2 linked regions of the Alloacidobacterium dinghuense genome follow. Each later gene encodes a partner of the first gene's protein in a complex. Links are inferred from orthologs where the notes say so. Each region holds a gene or a part of one and is shown in the gene's direction. Other genes may lie near its edges.

Evidence for each region.
Region 2: the proteins of H7849_RS04075 (region 1) and H7849_RS13435 are in contact, whole or in part, in a solved structure (PDB 6M36), measured with the Bacillus subtilis proteins. The link is inferred for Alloacidobacterium dinghuense from one-to-one orthologs.

Annotation. Positions count from the first base shown.
Region 1 is NZ_CP060394.1:996,732-1,000,036, reverse strand. Bases 93-3,074 are described here. They hold H7849_RS04075 (ATP-binding protein), read left to right. Parts: upstream 93-1,355; coding sequence 1,356-1,793; downstream 1,794-3,074. Other genes in these bases: H7849_RS04065 (aldo/keto reductase), read right to left, coding at 2,920-3,074; H7849_RS27185 (aldo/keto reductase), read right to left, coding at 2,628-2,990; H7849_RS04070 (STAS domain-containing protein), read left to right, coding at 1,794-2,153; H7849_RS04080 (PP2C family protein-serine/threonine phosphatase), read left to right, coding at 178-1,359. In the rest of the region: more of H7849_RS04065, read right to left, coding at 3,075-3,305. UniProt on the Bacillus subtilis protein: Negative regulator of sigma-B activity. Phosphorylates and inactivates its specific antagonist protein, RsbV. Upon phosphorylation of RsbV, RsbW is released and binds to sigma-B, thereby blocking its ability to form an RNA polymerase holoenzyme (E-sigma-B).
Region 2 is NZ_CP060394.1:3,271,221-3,274,301, forward strand. Bases 216-2,973 are described here. They hold H7849_RS13435 (STAS domain-containing protein), read left to right. Parts: upstream 216-1,298; coding sequence 1,299-1,649; downstream 1,650-2,973. Other genes in these bases: H7849_RS13425 (magnesium transporter MgtE N-terminal domain-containing protein), read right to left, coding at 216-626; H7849_RS13430 (ATP-binding protein), read left to right, coding at 810-1,280; H7849_RS13440 (hypothetical protein), read right to left, coding at 1,726-1,989; H7849_RS13445 (MerR family transcriptional regulator), read right to left, coding at 2,052-2,546; H7849_RS13450 (DegT/DnrJ/EryC1/StrS family aminotransferase), read right to left, coding at 2,657-2,973. In the rest of the region: more of H7849_RS13425, read right to left, coding at 1-215; more of H7849_RS13450, read right to left, coding at 2,974-3,081. UniProt on the Bacillus subtilis protein: Positive regulator of sigma-B activity. Non-phosphorylated RsbV binds to RsbW, preventing its association with sigma-B. When phosphorylated, releases RsbW, which is then free to complex with and inactivate sigma-B.

The DNA of each region.
Region 1 (3,305 bases):
AACAGTTGTCTCCGGCGATGCAAGGCGACTAAATTGGCTTGAATTCTTTCAATGAATCACTGAAACTGAGGTCCTGTTTGAATGCGGTAGATGCTGGCAGCTATTGGACTTTCCGGGGCAGAGACTCTTGAGCCCCATCCCCGGAATGCATAGGTCAGCAAGAGAGGTCATTGGAACATGGATGCGGCGACACCTTTCTTGCCTCAGGATAGCCTCTCCCTGGAGCAACAGATCGCGCGATTGCAAGCCCTTCTAGAAGCTACTCGGAGGGTTCACTCCACGATACAAGTAAACGAGGTTCTAACAGAGGCTGTTCAGATTTTGGTACGAGAGCTCGAGATAGACGGAGCCATCTTTGTAGCGCCATCAACTGGAAAGCCCATCGCATTCTACGGCCAGAAACCGGAGCCACCTTATCACAACTGCCTCAAATTTCCTTTGCCGTCGAAAGAGGGCCAAACGCTGGCTGAGTTGATCGTGACTTGCCCAGAAGCAGGTGTTTGTTCCATTTATGAGCAGGACTTTATTGAGGGATTAGTTCTGCAAACTGCAGTGGCTCTGGACAATGCCACGATGCATGAACGCGATCTGGAGTGGGCTCGCGTACAGCAGGATTTGAATGCCGCGCGCGCTATTCAGAAGTCTTTACTGCCGCGAAGTATGCCGGAGATACACGGCTTTTCCATCGCCGCTCGCTCCACAGCTTGCTACGAGGTAGGAGGAGATTACCTTGATTCAGTGCTACAACCAGACGGCGATTATTTGATGGTGGTAGCAGATGTCGCCGGGAAAGGTCTGGCATCAGCGATCGTCGCGACCAGCTTTCGTTCTGCATTGCGCTCGCTTGCAGGACAGATCCTTCCCCTCGACGAGCTTGCAGCGCGACTGAACCAGCATCACTGGGAAGAGGGAATAGAGGCCCAGCGTCGTTACGTAACGGCTGTATTTTTAAGGCTAAGAGCTAAGTTTGGCCAAGTAGAAATATTAAACGCCGGCCACAACCCAGTAGCAATGATTTTGCCCGACCGATCGATCAAGATGATCGCGTCCTCGGGTACGCCTTTGGGCATGCTTCCCGAAATGAAATATGCGACCGAAATTCTGTCTTTCGAAAGAGGTTCGAGTATTCTGCTTTACACTGATGGATTAACAGAAGTTTTTCGTGACGAGGACGAGTTCGGCTCTGAGCGGCTTGGTGTTACCTTCCGCGATTCGCCGTTTTCGCAAGCCGAGCGCACACTTGACTATCTGTGGGATACTCTTGCCACCTTTTCCGCAAACGCACCACAAAACGATGACATGACTGCCCTTGTGATCTATCATCTCGATTCCGTGCAGCAGGAGTTCGCCAACAGATGAAAAGCGGAAGCTCCGTATACGTTCATCTTCCTTCGGAACTTGGTTTCGAAAAGGTCGCCATGAGCACTGCCGCCAGCATGGCCAAGCTTATGGGCTTCTCTGAGGATCGCATTGATGATCTCAAGACCGCTGTCTCCGAAGCCTGCATCAATGCCATAGAACACGGAAACAAACTCAACAGCGCGCTCAGCGTAGGTGTTGTCCTATCCACTACAGACGATCAACTTGAAGTGAAGGTCATTGATGATGGCGCAGGTATTGGCAGCAAACCGCCTGCCCCTGATATTGATCGCAAAATGCATGGCGAAGAGGACCCGCGAGGTATGGGGATGTTTCTGATCCAGGCTCTCGTCGATGAAGCCGAATGGCATCAGGGCCCTCCCGGCAAGAGTTTTGTCCGGCTGGTCATCAAGCTAGGCAAGGAGAATCATTAAATGCAGGCGACTACGAGGGTTTCTCAGCGGACAGCAACCGGAGCTTCGCAAACTCCGGTCAGCATTCTTGCTTTTTCCGGCGATATTTCTTCGTCTTCGAAGGAATCGATCCTTGGTGCTTACAACAATCTGGATGGCGCTACCTCTAAGATTCTGCTCGATTTCACTGCTGTCGATTACATCAACTCGTCGGGCATCGCGATCATCATTCAGATGTTACTCGAAGCCAGCAAGAGCGCCGCGCGGACGATTGCAATCTTTGGCTTGAGCTCACATTTTCAGAAGGTATTTTCAATGGTGGGCATCAATAAATATGCGGCGATTTATCCCAATGAGACGACGGCTCTTGCCTCAATTTGAATGAGCAGATCGGAATACACACCACTGGCCTAAGACAGAGTTCCTTCAGCGAACGCAAGTACACTGGTAAGGTTGGCAAGTAAGAATCATCTATCTGATTCGCAGTTCTCCAGCGATTCAGAATTCACCACATCACGACACTCGACGCCGATGCGCCGATGCCGCTGCTGACTTCTTGTTGCATTTGCACTCATGGCCTGAGCCATTAATCACGCGAGTCGGCGAGCCAAAAGACTTTTTGCGCTGCTGCTAAAGCAAAAAGCCGGAGCTGTTGGATTGCTCCAGCTATATCAACATCATTGCTGCAGCGAATAGTTAGTCATTATTGGGAAAATCGAACAGGCTAAAGAGATCGCCGACGGCTGGGCTCAACAGTTGTCGCTCGCGGCATTAAAGCAGGATGGATTCAGAACTCTTTCCTCGGCCAGGAGTAACGCTTCCGTTCGAAGCGTTACTCGTCTTTGAGACTGCCTTCTAAGCGGCTGCAATACCAACTCCGTCGAGGCTGGCGACAGCTTCATCTGGGAGCTCCAACGTTGCAGCCTTGAGATTCTCGCGGAGATGCTGGACCGACGATGTGCCGGGGATCAGCAGCACGTTCGGCGACCGCCGAAGAAGCCATGCGAGAGCTACTTGCATCGGAGTCGCCTCGATCGATGCGGCTACTTCGTTAAGGCGCGATGACTGAAGCGGCAAGAATCCTCCCAGTGGGAAGTACGGTACATAGGCGATGCCCTGCGCAGCAAGTGTATCGATGAATTCATCGTCAGTGCGCTGCGCCACGTTGTAGAAGTTCTGGATGCAGACAATCTCGGTGATGGCTTGCGCCTCGGCCAGCTGTTTGGGAGAGACGGTGCTGAGGCCGATATGCCGGATCAGCCCCCTGCTGCTTGAGTTCGGCCAGAGCGCTAAGCGGTTCCTCAAACGGTTCGGCCGTCGGTGCGGTAAGACCGCCAATACGCAGATTGACTACGTGGAGCGCCTCGAGGCCGAGATTCTTCAGATTGTCGTGCAGCGCGTCGACAATCTCCTGACGTGAGCGAGCATGTATCCATGATCCATCACTTCCGCGGCGCGCGCCCACCTTGGTCACGATCACAAGATCGTCAGCGTAAGGATGAAGCGCCTGTTTGATGAGTTGATTGGTTACGT
Region 2 (3,081 bases), 2.3 Mb from region 1 along the record:
CGTTCAGCGGGGGCAAGATCTTCCAGAATGTCTGCAATGTCGGATGGATGGAGCTGCGCCAGGCGCTCATGCTCGATCTTCAGCTTGACCCGTCGAGCGGGGTCCACCTCGATCATGTCTACAAATTCCCATGGGATCACCCGCGCCGGGAACTTGCGCGAAAACGTGTCCAGGGCATGTTTGGGTATCACCCCAAGCAGCAGCCTCCGCACAGCGCCCCGCAGCCCTACCTCAACTTCCCGGACGCGAAGATCCTGCTTCTCGTCCCTGGAAAACCATTGCAGATCGACATCGTTGACGCGTACGACCTTGCGCCCGTGCACATCGATAATCTGTTGATCCAGCAGATCCTGCTTGAGAAAAATGAAGTTCTCATCACCCTGCAATGGCTGCACGGCATCCGTGGAGCGCAGTTCGAGCGCTCCGCTTGGCGTACTCCTGACCTCCGTGGCGGGCACCAGTTCCAACCCTTTCTTCGTCTTCAACACCAGGCCGGCAATTCGGCCTGCATCGGCGCCGGTCGCCACAGCAATGTCCTTCAACCGTCCAAACAGACTCCCTTTCGGTTCGGTTACCGGGGTCCCGAGCAGCAGAGCCAGGCTGGGTCCATTGCGTTTTTCGTCCATCTGGTTTCGTATCCCGCGTGCAGTCTAACAGGCGCCTGCATGTGTGTAGTTTTTTTCAATGAGATGCCCGTAAAGCGCCTCAGATTGTTCATCCGCGGAATGATTTCCGGGCCCCGGTTTCGCACCTGCTTGACATTGCTCGGCCGAGCAAGCAAACTGCCCTACAACAGGTTAAAGATAAGGATGTCCATGCATTATGGCGAGGATCAACAATTGACGGGATCGCAGGCAAGCCGGATAACGTATACACTCGAATCTTCGCTGGACAGCGTGAACCGGGTTGAGCAAACAGCCGAGCAGATGGCCAAGAAGGCCGGAGTGGACGAAGATGAGGTGTTTCGCATCGCCATGGCGGTGCGGGAAGCAGCAGTGAATGCAGTTCTGCATGGCAATTCCTACGATCCGGACAAACGGATTACGGCATCCTTTGAAAATACGGGCGATTCGTTGGTGATTCGCATCGCCGATCAGGGAAAGGGGCTCGATCCTGATACGCTGCCCGATCCCCTTGCACCGGAAAATTTGTTGCGCGGTTCGGGCCGCGGAATCTTTCTCATCCGCTCTTTTATGGATGAGGTACACTTCAAGCTATTGCATCCTGGAACCGAGCTGACACTGATTAAGCATCTTGGGACCGCTCAAACCGGCAGTTAGTCTAAGGAGGAATCTTACGTGAGCATGAAGCTGAATACCCGTCAGGTCGACGGAGTAACCATACTCGATCTTAGCGGCCGCATTACCCTCGGCGAAGGCAGTGTGCAGTTGCGCGATGCGATTCGGGATTTACTGGCAAAGGGATCAAAACTCATTCTGCTCAACCTTGCCGACGTGAATTACATCGACAGCTCGGGCATCGGCGAGTTGGTCAGCGCCTACACCACAGTCCGCAATCAGGGCGGTGAATTGAAGCTTCTGAACCTGACGAAGAAGGTTCACGATCTGCTTCAGATTACCAAGCTCTACACAGTTTTTGACGTGAAAGATGACGAAGCCAGCGCAATCGCATCGTATACGCGCGCCTAAGAATCGCTTTTCCACAACTTGTTAGAAAAGGCTGCCGGATGGCAGCCTTTTCCATTGCGATCGAACCTGCACCTTGCTAGTGCGGCTTGCGGTACTCAATATCCTCGTCGCGCAGATAATACTCAGCAGAGCAGTTGTTCGCGCCGCAGATCATCGATTCAAGGCCGGCAAATTGCGCCCTCGTAATCAAGCCCAATGCTCCACAGCTTGGGCAAGCGAGCACAGCCCAATAAGGATTCTTCGCATCGCCCATCGTGCCGGCATTCTCAAGCACAAACAGGGTTCCTGGTTCCATTTGCTCGGGGATCCATTCTTCCAACAACTGCAATTCTGCGGACATAGTCGCCTCCTTTTTGGGGCTTGCTATTGAATAGTGTCAGTACTGCTCCCTGGATTTCCTTTTTATGCTGTTCTGGCTACTTCCGGTGCCCTCCTTTTGCTCCGGTACCGACTGACCGGCTTCCGTGGCGCTTTGGCCAGGACTTCATTCACGTCAACCTTCAGCCGGCTGACGGTGTCCGTTAAACATATCAACAGCATCGGCTGATTTGTGTTGCGCATGAGGTCAACAATCTGACGCGAATCTGACTCCAGATAGACGTGCTTCCCATCCAGGAGCAGATGGTGTTCCTTACTGCCCTGGACGATGTCGGCCAGCCGACTGTGCACTTCCCGGCGCAGGAAGCGCAAAACCCGACGCACCTGCTGCAATGAGATGTGCTTGCGACGAAGCTCTTCGATGACGAGAATTTCGACCAGATCTGCGGTCGAGTAGATCCGATTGCGGCCTTCGCGCTCTGGTACAACTACGCGCTTTTCATCCCACCACTGCAACTGGCGCGCGGTGACGCCAGTCATTTCCAGAACATCGCCGGTGGTGAAGCGGTCTGCCAACATAGGCGGCCGATGACCTCAAACATTTCGGTCGTGAAATGTTTGATGCGATTCTTCACCCGGCGATGCCTGATGTCAATCCCTCGGCGGTTTCATCCGGTGAACTTTTGTATTCATTTGGTAACCGTAGTCACGTCGGCGACTACCCGCCGGAGGGTTTCCGCAATCTGGACAATCTGGCTTGCTTCGAGATACGGATGCATGGGAAGGCTCAGCACACGCTCGCCTGCCCGCTCGGATAGCGGGAAACCACCTTCACCTAGATTCATGTGGCGGAAGACGGGTTGCAGGTGCAGCGGAACCGGATAGTGGACGGCGGTAGGGATTCCGGCCCGTTGCAAGGCTTGCTGAACGGCATCCCTGTCATCGACTTCAATGGTGTACTGCGCATATGGGCTGGTGTATCCATCGCGAACCACCGGCGCTTGTACTGGGTCCTTTAGCAACTTGTTGTACGTCGCCGCGGCCTTCTGGCGCGCCGCTAGCTCTTCGTCGAAGACATCCAGTTTGGCCAGCAGAATCGCTGCCTGGATGGTAT